2 linked regions of the Kineococcus sp. NBC_00420 genome follow. The protein of the gene in region 2 interacts with the protein of the main gene of each other region in a pairwise test. Links are inferred from orthologs where the notes say so. Each region holds a gene or a part of one and is shown on either strand. Other genes may lie near its edges. The genes, in order: rpe and eno.

What was found.
Region 1: the proteins of eno (region 2) and rpe interact in binary tests that used the Escherichia coli proteins (3 or more experiments, as listed by UniProt). The link is inferred for Kineococcus sp. NBC_00420 from one-to-one orthologs.

Annotation. Positions count from the first base shown.
Region 1 is NZ_CP107930.1:5,123,218-5,132,933, reverse strand. Bases 2,702-5,493 are described here. They hold rpe (ribulose-phosphate 3-epimerase), read right to left. Parts: upstream 4,535-5,493; coding sequence 3,869-4,534; downstream 2,702-3,868. Other genes in these bases: OG218_RS25050 (alpha-hydroxy acid oxidase), read right to left, coding at 4,618-5,493; ribD (bifunctional diaminohydroxyphosphoribosylaminopyrimidine deaminase/5-amino-6-(5-phosphoribosylamino)uracil reductase RibD), read right to left, coding at 2,702-3,495. Also shown: hisG (ATP phosphoribosyltransferase), read right to left, coding at 1-256; OG218_RS25080 (phosphoribosyl-ATP diphosphatase), read right to left, coding at 267-530; ribH (6,7-dimethyl-8-ribityllumazine synthase), read right to left, coding at 671-1,156; OG218_RS25065 (riboflavin synthase), read right to left, coding at 1,797-2,426; more of ribD, read right to left, coding at 2,407-2,701; more of OG218_RS25050, read right to left, coding at 5,494-5,658; OG218_RS25045 (isocitrate lyase/PEP mutase family protein), read right to left, coding at 5,739-6,515; OG218_RS25040 (RsmB/NOP family class I SAM-dependent RNA methyltransferase), read right to left, coding at 6,578-8,038; fmt (methionyl-tRNA formyltransferase), read right to left, coding at 8,035-8,955; def (peptide deformylase), read right to left, coding at 8,955-9,500; OG218_RS25025 (DUF6458 family protein), read left to right, coding at 9,699-9,716. UniProt on the Escherichia coli protein: Catalyzes the reversible epimerization of D-ribulose 5-phosphate to D-xylulose 5-phosphate.
Region 2 is NZ_CP107930.1:1,439,966-1,449,775, forward strand. Bases 2,785-5,670 are described here. They hold eno (phosphopyruvate hydratase), read right to left. Parts: upstream 4,933-5,670; coding sequence 3,637-4,932; downstream 2,785-3,636. Other genes in these bases: OG218_RS07000 (DUF501 domain-containing protein), read right to left, coding at 2,785-2,956; OG218_RS07005 (FtsB family cell division protein), read right to left, coding at 2,975-3,601; OG218_RS07015 (ROK family protein), read right to left, coding at 5,012-5,670. Outside these bases: OG218_RS06980 (uracil-DNA glycosylase), read right to left, coding at 1-695; OG218_RS06985 (SRPBCC family protein), read right to left, coding at 655-1,098; OG218_RS06990 (MmcQ/YjbR family DNA-binding protein), read left to right, coding at 1,137-1,505; OG218_RS06995 (Ppx/GppA phosphatase family protein), read right to left, coding at 1,512-2,441; more of OG218_RS07000, read right to left, coding at 2,438-2,784; more of OG218_RS07015, read right to left, coding at 5,671-5,959; OG218_RS07020 (MazG family protein), read right to left, coding at 5,970-6,620; OG218_RS07025 (Uma2 family endonuclease), read left to right, coding at 6,702-7,244; mfd (transcription-repair coupling factor), read right to left, coding at 7,250-9,810. UniProt on the Escherichia coli protein: Catalyzes the reversible conversion of 2-phosphoglycerate (2-PG) into phosphoenolpyruvate (PEP). It is essential for the degradation of carbohydrates via glycolysis.

The sequences.
Region 1 (9,716 bases), 3.7 Mb from region 2 along the record:
CCAGCGGCAGGATCTCCGACGCCGGAGCGTGGGAGTCCAGCAGCAGGTCACGACCGGTGATGCCGACGTCGAGGGTCCCCGAGCCGACGTAGAGCGCGATGTCGCGCGGGCGCAGGAAGACGAACTGCGCGGAGTTGTCCGGGTCGTCGAGGATGAGTTCCTTCGCCTCGCGGCGCTGGTTGTAGCCGGCCTCGCGCAGCATGGCGCTGGCGGCCTCGGCGAGAGAACCCTTGTTGGGGACGGCGATGCGCAGCATGGTGGGTTCCTCAGAGGTGGGCGTAGACGTCGTCGAGGGTCAGTCCGCGGGAGATCATCAGCACCTGCAGGTGGTACAGCAGCTGCGAGATCTCCTCGGCCGTCCGTTCCCCGGACTCGTGCTCCGCAGCCATCCACACCTCGGCCGCCTCCTCGACGACCTTCTTGCCGATGGCATGGACCCCGGCGTCCAGTTCCAGCACCGTCCCCGACCCAGCGGGTCGGGTCAGCGCCTTGTCGCTCAGCTCGGCGAACAGGGCGTCGAAGGTCTTCACGTGCACGGAGTCTAGGTGGTGGCGCCCCACTCTCCCGCCACCCCCTGGCGGAGTCGGCCGGGTGGGATCGTTGCCTCCCCGAGGACCCCCAGCGACCTCGGGGAGGCAACGATCCCACCTCGCGATCCCACCCGGTGCGGTCAGCCCTTCGGGAGGGGCGCGACGTCGCGCAGGGCGACGACGGTCTCCAGGGCGGCGAGGACGGCTTCGGCGCCCTTGTCCTCGCGCGAGCCGCGCAGGCCGGCGCGGTGCAGCGCCTGCGCCTCGGTGTCGACGGTCAGCACCCCGAAGCCGATCGGGACGCCGGTGGTCACCGCGACCTGGGTCAGCCCCGAGGTCGCCGCGTCGCAGACGTACTCGAAGTGGGGGGTGCCACCGCGGATGACGACGCCGAGGCAGACGACGGCGTCGTAGCCCGCCCGGGCGAGGCGGGAGGCGGCGACGGGCAGCTCGAACGCGCCGGGCACCCGCACCTCGGTGACGTCGGTGACGCCCGACGTCTCCAGCGCGCGGCGCGCCCCGGCGACGAGGCCGTCCATGGTCTCGGTGTGCCACCGGGCGGCGACGACCGCGATCCGCAGCCCGCTCCCGTCGACGGTGATCTCCGGACTTCCGTCCCCGCTCATCTGTGCTCTCCCTCGGGTGCAGCTGCGGTCAGGTGAGCCCGCAGATCGGCGATCGTCAGCACGGGCAGGTCGTACTCCTCACCCAGAGCGACGATCTGGTCCCAGCGTGACATCGATCCGTCGTCTTCGACGAGCTCCGAGATGAGCGCGACCGGCGCGAGCCCCGCGAGCCGGCAGAGGTCGACGGCGGCCTCGGTGTGTCCGGGCCGTTCCCGCACCCCACCGGGACGGGCCCGCAGCGGGAAGACGTGCCCGGGTCGGATCAGGTCCGAGGGGGCCGAGGACGGGTCGGCGAGGACGCGCGCGGTGCGGGCCCGGTCGGCGGCGGAGATGCCGGTCGTGACGCCGGCCGCCGCGTCGCAGCTGACGGTGTAGTCGGTGCGGTAGGAGTCCTCGTTGCGCTCGACCATCCGCGGCAGCCCGAGGGCGTCGGCGCGCTCCGCGGGCATGGGCGCGCAGAGCATCCCGGAGGTGTGCCGCACGGTCCAGCCGACCCACTCGGGGGTGGCGTGCTCCGCGGCGAGGATCACGTCGCCCTCGTTCTCGCGGTCGGCGGCGTCGCTCACCAGGACGGGTCTCCCCGCCCGCAGCGCATCGAGGGCCGCGGCGATGGTCTGGTCGAGACCCACCGTCGGGGCGTTCACGCGGACACCTGCGCGGAGCGGTCGAAGGCGTTGAGGCGCTCGACGTACTTCGCCAGCACGTCCACCTCGAGGTTGACGGTGGCGCCGACCGGTTTGCGACCCAGGGTCGTGAGGTCCAGCGTCGTGGGGATCAGCGAGACCTCCAGCCACGGTTCGCGCTCCTCGACGGGGCTCACCCCGGACACGGTCAGGGAGGTCCCGTCGAGGGTGATGGACCCCTTCTCCACGACGTAGCGGGCGAGGTCGGTCGGGATCGCGACCCGCACGACCTCCCACGCCTCCCCCGGCGTCCGCACGGCGATGGTGCCGGTGCCGTCGACGTGGCCCTGGACGATGTGCCCGCCGAGGCGGCCGTGGGCGGCCATCGCCCGTTCCAGGTTCACCCGCCGTCCCGCGGCGACGTCGTGCAACGAGCTGCGCACCAACGACTCCTGCATCACGTCGACGGTGAACGTCCCCGGTTCGGGCTGGTCGACGACGGTCAGGCACACCCCGTCCACCGCGATCGACGCCCCGTGCACGGCGTCGGACACGACCAGCGGACCGCGCACGGTCAGCCTCGCCGACTCCGCGCCGAACTCCACGGCGACGACCTCGCCGATCTCCTCAACGATCCCGGTGAACACCGAAGGCCTCCTGCAACTCGTGGCTGGTCTGGCTGGGCTGGAACTGCGGTGGGACGTCACGGCCGAGCGGCCGGGCGACGATGCGGACGTCGTCGCCGACCAGGTCGACGGAGGTGGTCCGCAGGCGGGCGATGTCGGGCATCCCCCGGATCCCGAGGTCGCCGACGGCAGCGGGACCGGCGCCGAGCAGGGCGGGGGCGAGGTAGCAGACGACCTCGTCGACGAGACCGGCCGCGAGGAACGCGGCCGCGAGCGCCGGGCCGCCCTCGAGCAGGACGGTCCGGACCTCGCGGGCGGCGAGTTCGGCGAGGACGACGTGGGGGTCGCGGGTGCGGACGTGCAGCAGGTCCGCGTCCCCGTCGAGGAGTCGTGCTCCGGGCGGCAGGTCGCGCAGTCCCGCGACGACCCGCAGCGGCTGCGGTCCGCGGACGACGCCGTCGCGCCGGACGGTGAGCGAGGGGTCGTCGGTGAGCGCCGTCCCGGTCCCGATGAGGACGGCGTCGTGCTCGGCCCGCAGCCGGTGCACGTCGGCCCGGGCCGGGGCGGAGGTGATCCAGCGGCTGCTCCCGTCGGCGGCGGCGGAGCGCCCGTCGAGGGTCGAGGCCCACTTCCACGTCACCCACGGTCCGCCGCGGCCGACGGCGGTGGCCCAGCGTTCGTTGAGGGCCCGGGACTCCTCCCCCAGCAGACCGACCTCGACGTCGACGCCGTGCGCGGCGAGTTCGGCGATGCCGCCGGCGGCGTGCGGGTTGGGGTCGGGGGTCGCGACGACGACGCGGGTGACCCCGGCGTCGAGCAGGGCCCGGCTGCACGGCCCGGTGCGCCCGGTGTGGTTGCACGGTTCCAGGGTGACGATCGCGGTCGCCCCGGCGGCGGAGGTGGTGAGGGCCTGCAGGGCGACGACTTCGGCGTGCGGAGCGCCCGCCCCGTGGTGGTACCCCTCGGCCAGGGTCGTGCCGTCGGGGGCGAGGATGACGCACCCGACGCGGGGGTTGGGTCCGTGCGTGGGTCCGCGTGCGGCGAGCTCGAGGGCGCGTCGCATCGCGGCGAGTTCTGCTGCTGGTGCCACCACCGGTTCCTGCCTCTCGGACGGTCCGACGAACGGACCCCGGAGGGGGTGCACACAGGGGGGCGACGACGGGTCGGCGACGGCGCAGCCCCGGAGGGGTGCACCGCAGCGGACCGTCGACTCGGGCGTCGTCGGAGGGGCCGGCACGCGCGTCAGCAGAGGACGGCGACGACGGCTCGCACCGACGACACCGCGCGCTGCCTCCCATCCGGACTCTCACCGTCGGCCCCGGAGTTCCACCGGATCAACCACCTGCCGAAGCAGGGGCTCGCGGACTGTCACCGCCGGCTCGGACTTCCACCGACCCCGGAGCACGCGTGTCGTGCGGTCTAGCTGTTGGTACTGCTGGCGGCAGTGTGCCACGCGCACCCGGTCAGTGCCTGCAGGCCCCGGCGGCGAGGTTCCTGAGGGTCCCGATCGCGGCGGCCGCGTCCTGCGCCCCGTAGACCGCGGACCCGGCGACGAAGACGTCGGCGCCGGCGTCGGCGGCCCGTTCGATCGTGTCCGCGGAGACCCCGCCGTCGACCTGCAGCCGGACGTCGAGGTCACCGATCGCGGCCCGTGCGCGGCGGACCTTCGGCAGGGTGACGTCGAGGAAGCTCTGCCCGCCGAAGCCGGGTTCGACGGTCATGACGAGGATCATGTCGAACTCGCCGAGGAGGTCGACGAAGGGCTCGATCGGCGTCGAGGGCCGCAGCGCGATCCCCGCGCGACCGCCCGCCGCGCGGATCTCGCGGGCCAGCTTCACGGGGGCGATCGCGGCCTCGGCGTGGAAGGTGACCCCCGCCGCGCCGGCCTCGGCGTAGGCCGGTGCCCAGCGGTCCGGGGCCTCGATCATCAGGTGGCAGTCCAGCGGGATCGGCGAGACCCGTTGCAGCGCTTCGACGATGGGCAGCCCGAGGGTCAGGTTGGGCACGAAGTGGCCGTCCATGACGTCGACGTGCGCCGCGTCGGCGGTGGAGATCCGCTGCAGTTCCGCCTCGAGGTTGGCGAAGTCCGCGGACAGGATGCTGGGGTTGATCTGCACGGTGCTCGACACCCGCCGAGGGTAGCCGTCGCGCTCGGGATCGTTGCCTCCCCGGTGTCGTCCAGCGGGACCGGGGAGGCAACGATCCCCCCGCGTCAGCGGCGGACGACGTCGCGCGGCGCGAGGTCGTGGACGGAGCCGATGCCCATCTGACGCAGGGTGGTGACGAACTCCGCCTGGTAGGTCGCGAGCACCGCGGCGACCCCGTCGGCCCCGTCGGCGGCCAGACCCCACATGACCGGGCGGCCGATGTGGACGGCCTTGGCGCCCAGGGCGATCGCCGCGGCGGCCTGGGCTCCGCCGCGGATGCCGGAGTCGACGTGCACCTCGGCCTCGGACCCCACCTCGGCGAGGATCTCGGGCAGCGCGTACGCGGAGGTGACGGAGTTGCCGAGGCGGCGACCGCCGTGGGTGGAGACGATGATCCCGTCGGCCCCGGCGTCGACGCAGCGGCGGGCGTCGCGGGCGGTCAGCACGCCCTTGCAGAGCACCGGGAGGCCCGAGGTCTCGGCGAGCCAGCCGATGGTGTCGGGGGTCAGGTCGAGGGCCATGTCGGTGTCGGCGCCGAAGCGGTCGAGCTCGTCCGCGGTGAGGTTCGCGGTGCGGTTCTTGCGCGGGCCGGCGGGCCAGTTGCGCGGGTCGATCGCGGGGATCTCCCGGCCGATCGGGGTGGTGTCGACGGTGAGGATGAGGGCCCCGGCCCCGGCCTCGGCGGCGCGCTGGACGAGCAGGCGCGTCGCCTCGCGGTTGCGCGCGACGTAGACCTGGTACCACCAGGGCGCGCCCTGGGCGGCGATGTCGGAGAACGTCGCGCCGGTGTTGGTGGAGACCCCGAGCAGGGTCCCGGCCTTGGCCGCCCCCTGGGCGGTCAGCACCTCGCCCTCGGGGCGGGCACCGACCTGCTGGGCCATGGGGGCCACCAGGATCGGGGCCGCGACCGGCGTCCCGAGGACCTGGGTGGCGGTGCTCTGGATCGACGCGTCGCGCAGGACGCTGGGCCGCAGCCGCAGCGCGTTCCAGTCGGCGATCCCCTCGCGTCCGCAGGAACCGTCGCCGGCGTAGGAGTGGTAGTACTCCGACACGTAGTCCGGCAGCACGGCGTCGGCGCGGTGGGCGAGGTCTTCGATCCAGGTCACGGAACTCATCCTCGCCCACCGGCGCTCACGGGTGTGACCGCTCCCGGCGATCCGGGAGCGAAGTCACCGGTTCGGCGTCACTAGTTCAGCGGTCGGGTGCCCTCGGGGATGCCGCCACCGGCGTAGATCCCGCGGGCCGCGTCCTGCAGGGCGGTCAGCGCGACCCGCTGGGTCAGCGGACCGTAGGTGATGCGTGCGACGCCCAGCTCCGCGAGGCGGGCCTGGTCCGGCAGGCTCGGGAAGCCGATGACCGACAGCTTCTGCGGGCCGAAGGCACCCACGAGCCGGGTCACGGTGTCCTCGTCGAGCATGCCGGGCACGAAGACGGTGGTGGCCCCGGCGGCGAGGTAGGCCCGGCCGCGTTCGATGGCGTCGGCCAGGACGACGTCGGCGGGTCGGTCGCCGCCCTTGGCGAACGCGTCGGTGCGGGCGTTGAGGACGAACGGGACACCCTCGGCCTCACCGGCAGCGATGATCGCCTCGACGTTGGCGACGGAGTCGGCCAGCGGTCGCAGCTGGTCCTCGACGTTGGCGCCGACGACGCCCACGCCGATGGCCTTGCGGACGGTCTCCCCCGCGTTGCCGTAGCCGCCGTCGAGGTCGGCGGAGACGGGCAGGTCACCGGCGGCGACGACGATGCGCTCGACGAGCGAGAGCGCGAGGTCGAGCGGGATCTGCTCGCCGTCGCCGTAGCCGAAGGTGGCGGCGATGGAGTGGCCGGCGGTGGCCAGCGCCTTCGTCTGCGGTTCACCCGCGACGACGGTGGCGGAGACCGCGTCCCAGACGTTGACCAGGACGAGGAGTTCGGGGTCGGCGTGCAGCTGCCGCAGTCGTGCGGCCTTCTCGGCGAAGTTCACCCCCGAAACCTCCCACGCCCCCGCCGCCCGGGCGCACCGGCCCCGCCCCCCGTCGGGTGGGATCAGCCCACGCGGCGCAACAGCGCGACGTGCATGGCGTCCGTCCCGTGCGTGTGCGGCCACAACTGCACGGCCTGACCCGCTGCAGCGGAAGGCATCCCGGGGACGACCCGCTCGAGGACGGCGGGGGTGTCCACCCGTTCGACGAGGACCCCGCGCTTCTTCGCGGCCTTCACCGCGTCGTCGACGACGAGCCGGGTCTCGCTCAGCACCGGCGAGCACGTCGCGTAGGCGACGACCCCGCCGGGACGGACCGCGTCCAGCGCCGAGGCCAGCAACTCGCGCTGCAGCGGACCGAGCTCGCCGAGGTCCGCGGGCGTCCGGCGCCAGCGGGCCTCCGGGCGGCGGCGCAGGGCCCCGAGGCCCGTGCAGGGCGCGTCGACGAGCACCCGGTCGTAGCTCGCGGGTTCCTCGGCCCCGACGGTGCGCCCGTCGCCGACCCGGACCTCGACCTCGCCGGGAATCGCGGTGAGGGCCTGGCGCACCAGGTCGGCGCGGTGCGGGGCGAGCTCGACCGCGGTCAGCGAGGCCCCCCGCCCGGCGGCCGTCGCGGCCAACAGGGCCGCCTTGCCGCCCGGTCCGGCGCACAGGTCGAGCCAGCGCTCGTCGCGACCCTCGAGGTCCGCGGCGGCGAGCACCAGGGCGACGATCTGCGACCCCTCGTCCTGCACCCGGGCCCGTCCGCCGCGCACCGAGGGCAACTTGCCCGGGTCGCCGTGCACGAGCTGGACCGCCGTCGGCGCCCAACGGCCGGGGACGACCTCGAGGAAGGACGCCTTACCCACGAGGTCCTCGGGTTCGGACAACCCCGGCAGGGCGGCCACGGCGACCTGGGCGGGGGTGTTGTCGGCGGTGAGCAGGTCCTCCAGCTCGCCCGCCTCGTGCCCGTGCGCCTTCAACGCCTCGCGCAGGCTGCGCACGATCCACTGCGGGTGGGAGTAGCGCAGCGCGAGGTCGTCGTCCTCACGACCGGTGCTCGCGACCTCCGCGATCCAGGCGTCGAGGTCACGGCCGGCGGCGCTGCGCAGCACCGCGTTGATCAGGCCGGACGGGCCACCACCGACGACGTTGCGCGCGAGGGCGACGGAGGTCGCGACGGCGGCGTGGTCGGGGACCCGCATGGCCAGCAGCTGGTGCAGGCCCATCCGCAGGATGTCCAGGACCCCGGCGTCGAGCTCGGCGAAGGGGCGGTCGACGAGCGTGGCGAGCAGCGCGTCGTAGGTGCCCTGACCGCGCAGGACGCCGTAGGCGAGTTCCGTCGCGAACGCGGCGTCGCGGCCGTTCAACTTCCTGGCGCGCAACAGCTTCGGCAGCACGAGGTTGGCGTAGGCATCGTCCCCGGACACCGCGCGCAGCACCTCGTAGGCGACCTTGCGCGACTCGTCGACGCGGGTGAAGCGGTCCTGCTTGACCCCGGTGCGCGGGGTCCGCTGCTGACCTGTTCCCAGTTTCGGTCCGGTCACGAGAACTCCTCTTCCGGCTCCGGCCGGATCCCACGCGCCCAGTCGGTCGCGTTCATCGCCTTCTTGCCCGCGGGCTGGACGGTGCCCAGCGCCACGCAGCCCTGGGCAGAACCCACCAGGACCCGTTTCCTCTCCACCACGATGCGCCCCGCGGGTACGTCCTCCGGGCCCGGGACGAGCGGGCCGACCTTGACGCGTTCGCCGCGGAACGCCGTCCACGCGCCCGGTTCGGGGGTGCAGCCGCGGACCCGGCGGTCGATCTCGACGGCGCTCGCCGTCCAGTCGATCCGGGCCTCCTCGACGCTGATCTTCGGCGCCAGCGACACCCCTTCAGCGGGCTGCGGGAGGGCGTGGGCGGTGCCGTCCTCGATCGCGTCGAGCACGCCGACCAGCAACGCGGCCCCGCGCACCGCGAACCGGGACAGCAGGTCCCCCGACGTGTCGGTCGGGCCGACGGGATCCGCGAACGAGGCGTAGACCGGACCGGTGTCCAGCCCCTCCTCGAGCCGGAAGACGCAGGCGCCGCTGACGTCGTCACCGTTCATCACCGCACGCTGCACGGGCGCCGCTCCGCGCCAGGCGGGCAGCAGCGAGAAGTGCAGGTTCAGCCAGCCGAAGCGCGGGACGTCCAGTGCCGCGCGCGGCACCAGGGCCCCGTAGGCGACGACCGGGCAGGCGTCCGGCGCCAGCTCGCGCAGCTGGGCCAGGAACTCCTCACCGCGCGGCTTCACCGGTTGCAGGAGCGGGAGTCCCACCTCGCGGGCCCGCAGCGCCACGGGCGAGGCGGCGTGGCGACGGCCGCGACCAGCGGCCGCGTCGGGACGGGTCAGGACGGCGACGACCTCGTGCCGGCTGGCGAGCAGCGCGTCGAGGGCGGGGACGGCGACGTCGGGGGTTCCGGCGACGACGAGGCGCACTACCTCGCCTGACCGAAGGTGTCGTGCGGGGAGACCTTGATCTGGGGGGTCTCCAGGCCCAGCCACTCGGCCTCGCGCACGGCCTTCAACGCCAGCTTGCGCTGCGGTTTGTCGAGGCGGTCGATGAAGAGGATGCCGTCGAGGTGGTCGGTCTCGTGCTGGATGGCCCGCGCCTTGAACTCCGAGCCGGAGATCGTGACCGGTTCACCGTGCATGTCGAAGCCCTTGGCCACCACGTGCAGGGAACGCCGGGTGTCGGCGACGATCCCGGGGAACGAGAGGCAGCCCTCGTCACCCTCCTGGCACTCCTCGGAGAGGTCGAGGACGGGGTTGATGAGGTGCCCGATCTCGTCGTCGGCGTTGTAGGTGAACACGCGCAGCGACACCCCGAGCTGCGGGGCGGCGAGCCCCGCCCCGGGGGCGGCGAGCATCGTCTCCTCGAGGTCCTTGACGAGCTGCCGCAGCTCCTTGTCGAAGGTGGTGACCTCCTCCGCGCGCTGGCGGAGGACGGGGTCCCCGAAGAGTCGGATGGGCTGGATCGCCACGAGGCTCCCTGGAAGTGGAACGGCTGGGTGCGGCGTCGAGTCTACGGGCCGGTGGTGACCGTCGACGACGACGCGCAGCCACGCTCCGTCGCGACCGGTGGCTCTGCGTGCTGCCACTGCCGCCCAGGGAGGGACCCTCCTGCGGCGGGCGGGTGAGCCGGGGCGGCTTTCCCTGCCGCGACCGCGGAGGGTGGGGTCGTGCGAACCGGAAACAGT
Region 2 (9,810 bases):
CACCCGTTGCGGCGGGCCGACCCGAGCGCGGACGCCCACGCGAACGCGCCCAGCACGAGCAGCACCCGCACGCTCGGGGTCACGAGGTCCAGCTCCGCGTCCAGCCAGCCCGCGCAGGTGTTGCGTTCCGTCGTGGTGGGCTTGTTGTCCGGTGGGGCGCACCGCACGGGCGCGACGATCCGGGTGCGCTGCAGTGCGAGTCCGTCCGCGGCGTCCACGGACGTGGGCTGGTTCGCGAGACCCGCGCGGTGCAGCGCGGCGATGATCCAGTCCCCCGAACGGTCACCGGTGAACATCCGGCCGGTGCGGTTCCCGCCGTGCGCCGCCGGGGCCAGGCCGACGACGAGCACCCGGGGGTCGTCCACGCCGAGGCTGGGGACGGGTCGACCCCAGTACGGCTGGTCGCGGTAGGCGCGGCGCTTCTCCCGGGCGACGTCCTCGCGCCAGGTCACCAGCCGCGGGCAGGCCCGGCAGACGCAGGCCCGCCCCACGAGGTCGGCGACGGTGAGGTCGGTGACGGCGAGGTCGGTGACGGCGAGCGCCCGCACCTGCGCCGCGTCGTGCGCGACCGGGGTGTCGGGGGCCGAGGGGTCCCCCGGCCAGCCGCTCCCCGGCGGGACGGGCGAGGGGAAGGGGCGACCCGTCGCGGGGTGCTCAGCGGGCGACGGCGTCGGCGAGGTTGTCGAGGAGTTCACCGTAGATCCGGTCCAGTCCGCGCGGCGCGAAGGTACGCTCGAAGAATCCACCGATGCCGCTCGCCCCGCGCCACTCACTGGTCACGACGACCTCGGAGGCGTCGGGACCGTCGGTCTCCACGCGCCACGTCGTGACCATCGAGGAGTTCTCGTCGCTCTCGACGAGGGCGTGGCGGTCGGTGGAGGAGACGACGGCCAGGACGTCGCGGACGCGCTTCTTGGTCGCGTGCAGCTTCCAGCGGACCTGGGTGCCCGGTCCCTCCCCGCCCTCGACGACCTCGTAGTCGGTGAACTGCTCGGGCAGCAACCGGGGACGCGTACCGCGGTAGTCGGCCAGCGCGGCGAGGACGCGCTCGGCGGGCGCGTCGATCCGTCGGGTGGTCGTTGCGCTCACGGTGCTCATGCTTCCCACCCTGCCAGATCTGCGATTGGCTGTTGCGCGTGGTGACGAGCGACACCCTGCGCGGCTGGGCTTTGGAGCTGCCCGAGGCCGTCGAGGAGGAGACGTGGGGCGCGGCGACGTTCCGGGTGCGGACGAAGATCTTCGTCATCCTCCGCGCCGAGGACGGCGTCGCCTCCGTCAAGGCCTCGAAACCCGACCAGGCCGAGCTCATCGCCGGTGACGCGGAGACCTACCGGGTCGCCTCGCACGTCGGCCGCTTCGGCTGGGTGGAGGTGACGCTGGCGAGCGCGGACCCGACCGAGCTGCACTCCGTCGTGCTGGAGGCCTGGCGCCGCACCGCGCCGCGGCGCCTGCAGAGCGCGCTCCCCGACGAGCTGAGGGAGTTGCTGCCGACCCCTCCCGGCTGAGTACGGCTAGGGGCCTGCGAGGGCGACGGCGATCCCGTCGAGGATGTCGTGCTCGGAGGTGACGACCTCGGTGATCCCGGCCTCGGCCTCGACACGGTCGAGGACCGTGCGCCAGACCAGCGCGCCGGCGCCGATGACGTCGACGCGACCGGGGTGGACGAAGGGCATCGCGGCGCGTTCGGCGCGGGTCGCGTGCAGCAGCCGGTCGCAGGCCGCACGGACCTGGTCGAGCGGGAGCCGGACCCCGTGCAGGACACCGGGAACGTACTCGGCGAGCTCCATCGCGGCGGCGGTGATCGTGGTGATCGAGCCGGCCACGCCGACGAGGGTGCGGGCCCGGGCCAGCGGGACGTCGCAGGCGGCGAGGGCCGCGTCGACGTCCGCGCGGGCCGCGGCGATCTGCCCGGGCGAGGCCGGGTCGTCGTGCAGGTGCCGCTCGGTCATCCGGACCGAGCCGATGTCGAGCGAGCGGGCCGCCTCGACGTCACGGGCCCCGAGGACGAGTTCCGTCGACCCCCCGCCGAGGTCGACGACGAGGAAGGGAGCGCCGTCGTCGCCGAGTTCACGGGTGGCCCCGGCGAAGCTCAGCGCGGCCTCCTCGTCCCCGGTGACGACGTCGGGCTCGACACCCAGGCGGGCGTGGATCCCGGCGAAGAACTCGTCGCGGTTGGAGACGTCCCTCGACGCGGACGTCGCGACGAAGCGGATCGCCCCCGGCCGGTGCCGCGCGATCAGCGCCGCGGCGCGGTCGACGGCGGAGAACGTGCGCTGCAACGCTTCCGGGGCGAACGCGCCGGTCCGGTCGACGCCCTGGCCGAGGCGGACGACCTCCATCGTGCGCTCGAGCTCCACGCTGGACCCCTGCTCGGCGATGTCCGCGATGAGCAGGCGCAACGAGTTCGTCCCGCAGTCGATCGCGGCGACGCGGCGGCTCACGCGATCGGCCCGTGCGGGCAGACGGCGGGCCAGCCACCGTCGGCGGCGAGGCGTTGCAGGGTCTGGTCCCCGAACGGGTTCACCCCCGGGCCGGCGGCCAGGGCGTGCCCGACGAGGGCGTGCAGGCACTTCACCCGCGAGGGCATCCCCCCGGCGGAGATGCCCTCGATCTCCGGGACGTCGGCGTCGCCGAGAGCGGCACGGCGGCGCAGGTAGTCCTCGTGGGCGGCGGCGTAGGCGGTGGCGAGGTCGGGGTCGGCGGCGAGCTGCTCGCTCATCTCGCGCATGACGCCCTCCGCCTCCAGGGTGCTGATGGCACCCGCGGCGGTCGGGTCGACGAGGTAGTACGTCGTGGGGAACGGGGTGCCGTCGGGCAGTCGCGGAGCGGTCTCGACGACGTCGGGGCGGCCGCACCGGCAGCGGTGGGCGATGGCGACCACTCCCCGCGGGACCCGGCCCAGGCGTTCGGCGATGCTGTCCAGGTCGGCCTGGGTGGCGGGGGTGGAACCGGTCACGACGATCTCACTTCGGGCTCACTTCGAGGTGGTGGAGCTGGAACTGCCGGAGAGTCCCGGCGTCTTGACCGGGGCGGCGTTGTCGGGGTTGCCCGCCAGGCGCAACGACTCCCAGATGTTCTCGTACCAGGCGGCGGAGGGTTTCGGCACCGTCGTCGCGGCCTGCTGCGGTGGTACCTCGTCGGCGTCGGTCGAACCGTCGACGGCGTAGGGGACCTCGCCGGGCATCACGAACCGCAGCCGCTCGCGCGCCTGGGTGATGACGTAGGCGTCGTCCTTCCAGCGCTGCTCCTGGGCCTGCGCGGCGCTGAGGTCGGTCTGCTGCTGGGAGATCTGCGCGTTCAGCCGGCCGATCTCGGACCGCTGCTCGAGCCACTTCTGCAGGCTGGGCACGAGGAAGATCGCGAGCAGCAGCGCGACGACGGAGAGCACGAGGACGCGCGGACCGCGGGTGCGCCGCCGCTCGGCCGCCGACATCGTGGCCCCGCTGCGACCGCGGGCGGCGGCGGCGGGACGGGTGGCCGGTGCGGCGCCGGCCGCGCGGCGGGTGCTGCCCGGACCCCGACCGGGGCGGGAGGCAGCACTGCGCCCCGCGGTCCCGCCCGAGCGGGGGCCGCGAGGCGCAGTCGGTCGTCGCGAACCCATGGGTCCAGCTTCTCCCGTGTCCTGCCGGTATCCGGTCAGGCGCGCCCGGTGAAGGCGGCCGAGCGCGGGAAGGCCTTGGCGCCGGCGTAGACCGCGGCGTCGTCGAGCTCCTCCTCGATGCGCAGGAGCTGGTTGTACTTGGCGACGCGCTCGGAACGGGCCGGGGCGCCGGTCTTGATCTGACCCGAGCCCACGGCGACGGCCAGGTCGGCGATCGTGGTGTCCTCGGTCTCGCCCGAACGGTGGCTCATCATGGTGCTGAAACCGTTGCGGTGGGCCAGGTCCACGGCGTCGAGGGTCTCGGTGAGCGAACCGATCTGGTTCACCTTGACCAGCATCGAGTTCCCCGCGCCGAGGTCGATGCCCTTCTGCAGACGCTCCGGGTTGGTGACGAACAGGTCGTCGCCCACGAGCTGGATCTTGCCGCCGAGGGCGTTGTTGATGTGCACCCAGCCGTCCCAGTCGTCCTCGGAGAGCGGGTCCTCGATGGAGACCAGCGGGTACTCGGACACGAGGCCCTCGTAGTAGCCGGTCATCCACTCCGCGGAACGCTTCGAGCCCTCGAAGTCGTAGCCGTCCGTGCCGTAGAACTCGGTCGCGGCGACGTCGAGCGCGAGCGCGATGTCGGAACCGGCGGTGTAGCCGGCCTTGCCGATGGCCTCGACGATCAGGTCGAGGGCGTCCTTGTTGCTGGGCAGGTCGGGGGCGAAGCCGCCCTCGTCACCCAGGCCGGTCGAAAGACCGCGCTCCTTGAGGACGGCCTTGAGCGCGTGGTAGGTCTCCGCACCCCAGCGCAGCGCCTCGCGGAAGGACGACGCACCGATCGGGGCGATCATGAACTCCTGGATGGCGACGCCGGTGTCGGCGTGCGCACCACCGTTGACGATGTTCATCATCGGCACGGGCAGGACGTGCGCGTTCGGGCCACCGAGGTAGCGGAACAGCGGCAGGTCCGCGGCCGAGGCGGCGGCCTTCGCGACGGCGAGGGAGACACCGAGGATGGCGTTCGCGCCGAGGCGGCTCTTGGTGGGGGTGCCGTCCAGGTCGAGCATGACCCGGTCGATGATCCGCTGCTCGTGGGCGTCGTGACCGACGAGCGCCGGCCCGATCTCCTCGATGACGGCTTCGACGGCCTGCTCGACGCCCTTGCCCAGGTAGCGACCCTTGTCGCCGTCCCGACGTTCGTTGGCTTCGTAGGCGCCGGTGGAGGCGCCCGACGGCACCGCCGCCCGGGCGAACGTGCCGTCGTCGAGGAGGACCTCGACCTCGACGGTGGGGTTTCCGCGCGAATCCAGGATCTCGCGGGCTCCGACGGCCTCGATGGTGGCCACACGCACTCCTCGTAATGCTCGACATGCTCGACGACGTGTTCAGGGCTTTGCGGTCCGAGCCTAGTGGCTCGGACGGTGATCACCGCGAGAGCGTCTGCCACCCCAGCCGACCCGCCCCGACGAGACCGGACATCCGGGGCAACGCGGACGCGCTGATCCGCACGTCGGCGAGGTGCGGGTAGACGGCGAGCTCGGCGTAGGCGCGGCGCAGCGGCTCCATCAGGACGTCACCGGCCGAGGCCACTCCCCCGCCGACGACGACGTCCTCGAGGTCGAAGAGCGCCGCGGTGGACAGGAACGCCGACGCCAGGGCGCGGGTCCCGCGGGCGATGACGTCGACGGCGATCGGGTCGCCGGCCCGGGCGTCGGTGGTGAGGACCTTCGCGTCGACCTGCTCGCCCGCGCGCCAGCCCCGGGCCAGGGCGGCGCGGACCATCGCGGGTCCGCTGGCGTAGGACTCCACGACCCCGTGGGCGCCCGAGCCGGGCAGCAGTTCCCCGTCCAAGACGACCCCGACGTGGCTGATGAACCCGGCGTTGCCGGTCTTGCCGGACAGGATGCGGCCGTCCAGGACGATCCCGCCGCCGATGCCCGTGGACACGACGACACCCATCATCGAGCGCGACCCCTCGGCGGCACCGATCCACTGCTCGGCCGCGGCGAAGCACTGCCCGTCCTGCGCCAGCGCGGCGGAGACGCTGCGGCCCAGCACGTCCGACGCGGTCCGGGCGACGTGCTCGACGAGCGGGAAACCCCGCAACGAGACGATGTTCACGGGGTGCACGGTGCCGCTCACGGTGTCGACGGGACCGGCGGACCCGACGCCGACGACGTCGGCCACCTCGAGGCCCTGCTCCCGGGCCGAGCGCAGGACGTCGGTGACCAGGCCCTCCAGCGCCGACGCGACGGCGCTCGCGCTCGTCTGGTCGGTGGGCACCTCACGATCCAGCCGCACGGTCCCGTCGTCCCCGACGAGGCCTGCGGCGATCTTCGTCCCGCCGATGTCGATGGCCAGCACGTTCGTCACGTCGGGGACCCTACCGAGAGGCCGGCGCGCGCTCGGCCGCCCGTGCGGCCGTCTCCAGCCGCCGGGTGGCCGTGCGCAGCGCCGCCTCCGGGTCCACCCCGGACGCGTGGGCGCGGCGGACCAGGTCCAGCAGTTCCCGGCCGAACGACTCCTCGTCCCCACCCTCGTCGGGGACCGTCTCGTCCAGCCCGTTGCGCTGGAGCCGCCCCAGGACCTTGTCGGCGCGGGCCAGCGCCGGCAGCGACGACGGGATGCCGTCCAGCACGCTCTCGCGCGCCTTCTCGGTCGCCTTGATCGCGTCCCACCCCGCCTGCAGGTCCTCGGCGACGGCCTCGCCGGCGAAGACGTGCGGGTGGCGGCGTTCGAGCTTGCTGACGATGGCCGCCGCGACGTCGTCGATGTCGAACGGCTCGTCGGTGGACTCCTGCGCGACGCGGGCGTGGAAGACGACCTGCAGCAGCAGGTCCCCCAGTTCGTCCCGCAGTTCCTCCCGCGTCCCGTTCTCGACGGCGTCGACGACCTCGTAGCTCTCCTCGACGAGGTACTTCAGCAGGCTCACGTGGGTCTGCTGCGCGTCCCACGGGCAGCCGCCGGGCGAGCGGAGGCGGTCCATGACGGCGACGAGGTCGAGGAGTCGGGATCCGGCCGGGGTCTCGCTCATGGGCTGCACGATACGAGTGCACCGAGGTAGGTGGCCGACCTACACTCGTGTCGACGGCCTGAGGAGGCGAGCGTGATGACCGTGGCCACACCACTCCCTGCTGGCGAGCCCATGTCGTGGGAGCAGTTCGACGCCCTGCCGGAAGATCCCTGCCGTGAGTACATCGACGGAGTCGCCATCGTGACGCCCAGCCCTGACCTGGACCACCAGGACATCTCCCTCGCCTTGGTGGTGATGCTGCGAGCGGTGCTGCCGCCAACCCACCGCGCCATCTTCGCCTGGGCATGGAAGCCGGCGAGGGATGAATTCATCCCCGACGTCATGGTCTGGGCTCGTGAGGACGAGACGGGCACGAAGCGCTTCACCAATATTCCGGCACTCGTCGTCGAGGTGCTCTCGACCAACCGCAGCGACGACCTGCTGCTGAAGATGGCCAAGTACGCCGCGGCCGGGCTGCCGAACTACTGGATCGTCGACCCGCGGGAGCGCACGCTCAGCGTCCACGTCCTCGACGACAGCGGGGTCTTCCGGGCCGATCGCGTCCTGCGGGACGGCGATGCCGCCGTCCCGCTGTCCTTCGGACCCGCCTCGTTGACGATCGACGTGACCGCCCTCCTGCCCTAGACCGGTCAGCGCGCGTTGGCCGCCGCCACCGCCGCCGGCTGGTCCAGCAGCACGGAGTTCACGAACTCCGTCGCCCAGGTCAGCATCTCCGCGTCGCGCAACGGCTTGCCCCCGATCCGCGCGGTCATCGGCGCCGGCACCAGCGCCACCGACAACGCGGGCTTGAGCAGCGTCCCCGGGTAGAGCCGCTTCAGGCGCAGTTCGCGCGACTCCGGCAGGTCGATCGGCGCGAACCGGACCTGCTTGCCCTGCAGGGACACCTCGCGCAGCCCGGCCTTGCGGGCGGCGATGCGGAACTTCGCCACCTCGAACAGGTTGAGGACCGGCTGCGGCGGGTTGCCGTAGCGGTCGACGAGTTCCGCGTGCAGTTCGACGAGGTCGGTGTCGGAGTTCGCCGCGGCCATCCGCCGGTAGGCGTCGAGACGCAGCCGCTCCGAGGGCACGTAGTCGTGCGGCACGTGTGCGTCCACGGGCAGCTCGATCTTGACCTCGGTGGGTTCCGGTTCCTCGTCGCTCCCGGCCCCCGACACCTGGTTGCGCGCGTCGGCGACGGCGTCGGCCACCATCCGCATGTAGAGGTCGAAACCGACCCCCGCGATGTGCCCGGACTGCTCACCGCCGAGCATGTTCCCGGCCCCGCGGATCTCGAGGTCCTTCATCGCCACCGCCATCCCCGACCCGAGGTCGGTGTGCTGGGCGATCGTCGCGAGCCGGTCGTGCGCGGTCTCGGTGAGGGGCTTCTCCGGCGGGAACAGGAAGTAGGCGTAGGCCCGTTCCCGGCCGCGCCCGACCCGGCCGCGCAGCTGGTGCAGCTGGGAGAGACCCATGGCGTCCGCGCGTTCCACGATGAGCGTGTTCGCGTTGGAGATGTCGAGACCGGTCTCGACGATCGTCGTGCAGACCAGGACGTCGAAGCGCTTCTCCCAGAAGTCGACGACGACCTGTTCGAGGCGGTGCTCGCCCATCTGCCCGTGCGCGGTCGCGATCCGCGCCTCGGGGACGAGCTCCTTCAGCCGGGCCGCGGTGCGCTCGATGGACTGCACCCGGTTGTGGACGTAGAACACCTGGCCCTCGCGCAGGAGTTCCCGCTTGATGGCCGCGGTGATCTGCTTCTCCTCCTGGCCCCCGACGTAGGTCAGGACCGGGTGGCGTTCCTCCGGCGGGGTCGCCAGCGTCGACATCTCGCGGATGCCCGTCACGGCCATCTCGAGCGTGCGCGGGATCGGCGTCGCGCTCATCGCCAGCACGTCGACGTTGGTGCGCAACGTCTTCAACGCCTCCTTGTGCTCGACGCCGAAGCGCTGTTCCTCGTCGACCACCACGAGGCCGAGGTCCTTGAACTGGATCTCGCCGCTGAGCAGGCGGTGGGTACCGATGACGATGTCGACGGAACCGTCGGCCAGGCCGGCGATCGTCTCCTTCGCCTCCTTGCCCGGGGTGAAGCGCGACAACGGCTTCGCAACGACGGGGAACTGGGCGAAGCGCTCGGCGAAGGTCTTGAAGTGCTGCTGCACCAGCAGCGTCGTCGGCACCAGGACGGCGACCTGCTTGCCGTCCTGCACGGCCTTGAACGCGGCGCGCAGCGCGATCTCCGTCTTGCCGTACCCGACGTCACCGCAGATGAGGCGGTCCATCGGCACCGGTTTCATCATGTCGGCCTTGACCTCGTCGATGCTGGCCAGCTGGTCCGGCGTCTCGACGTAGGGGAAGGCGTCCTCGAGCTCGCGCTGCCACGGGGTGTCGGGGCCGAACTGGTAGCCCTTGGTCGCCATCCGGGCCGAGTACAGCTTGATGAGGTCGCCGGCGATCTGCTTGACCGCCCGGCGGGCGTTGTTCTTCGTCTTCGACCAGTCCGAACCGCCCATCTTGGACAGCGTCGGCGCCTCACCACCGGTGTACTTGGTGACCTGGTCGAGGGTGTCGGAGGGGACGAACAGGCGGTCCCCGGGCTGGCCGCGCTTGCTCGGCGCGTACTCGAGGACGAGGTACTCCCGCGTCGCGCCCTGGATCGTCCGCTGCACCATCTCGATGAACCGGCCGACGCCGTGCTGTTCGTGCACGACGAAGTCGCCGGGACGCAGGGCGAGCGGGTCGACGGCGTTGCGGCGACGACGCGGGGCCATCCGCCGCATGTCCTTGGTGGACTGCCCGCCCACGCCGGTGATGTCGGCTTCGGTGACCAGTGCGGTCTTCAACGTCTCCGCGACGAACCCGTGCTCGACGGTGGCGGTCGTGACCGTCACGATCGACGGCGCGGGTTCCTCGAGGAGGTCGTCGACGAGGCGGGCCGGGACGTCCTCGCCGGAGAGCATCTCGACGAGACGCTTCGCGGGGCCGTGTCCCTCCGTCGTCACGACGATGCGCCAGCCCGCGGAGGCGAGGTCACGCAGTTCCCCGAGCGCCTTCTCCGTCTCGCCGCGGTAGCCGGTGACGTCGCGGGCGGCGACGCGCAGGATCCGGACGTCCTCGAGGTCGCGCAGGTCCCCGTCGGAGTCCAGCGAGGTGATCGACCACCAGGGACGGCCGGTGAGCTCGGCGTGGCCGCGGACCTCGGCCAGCGTCGCGA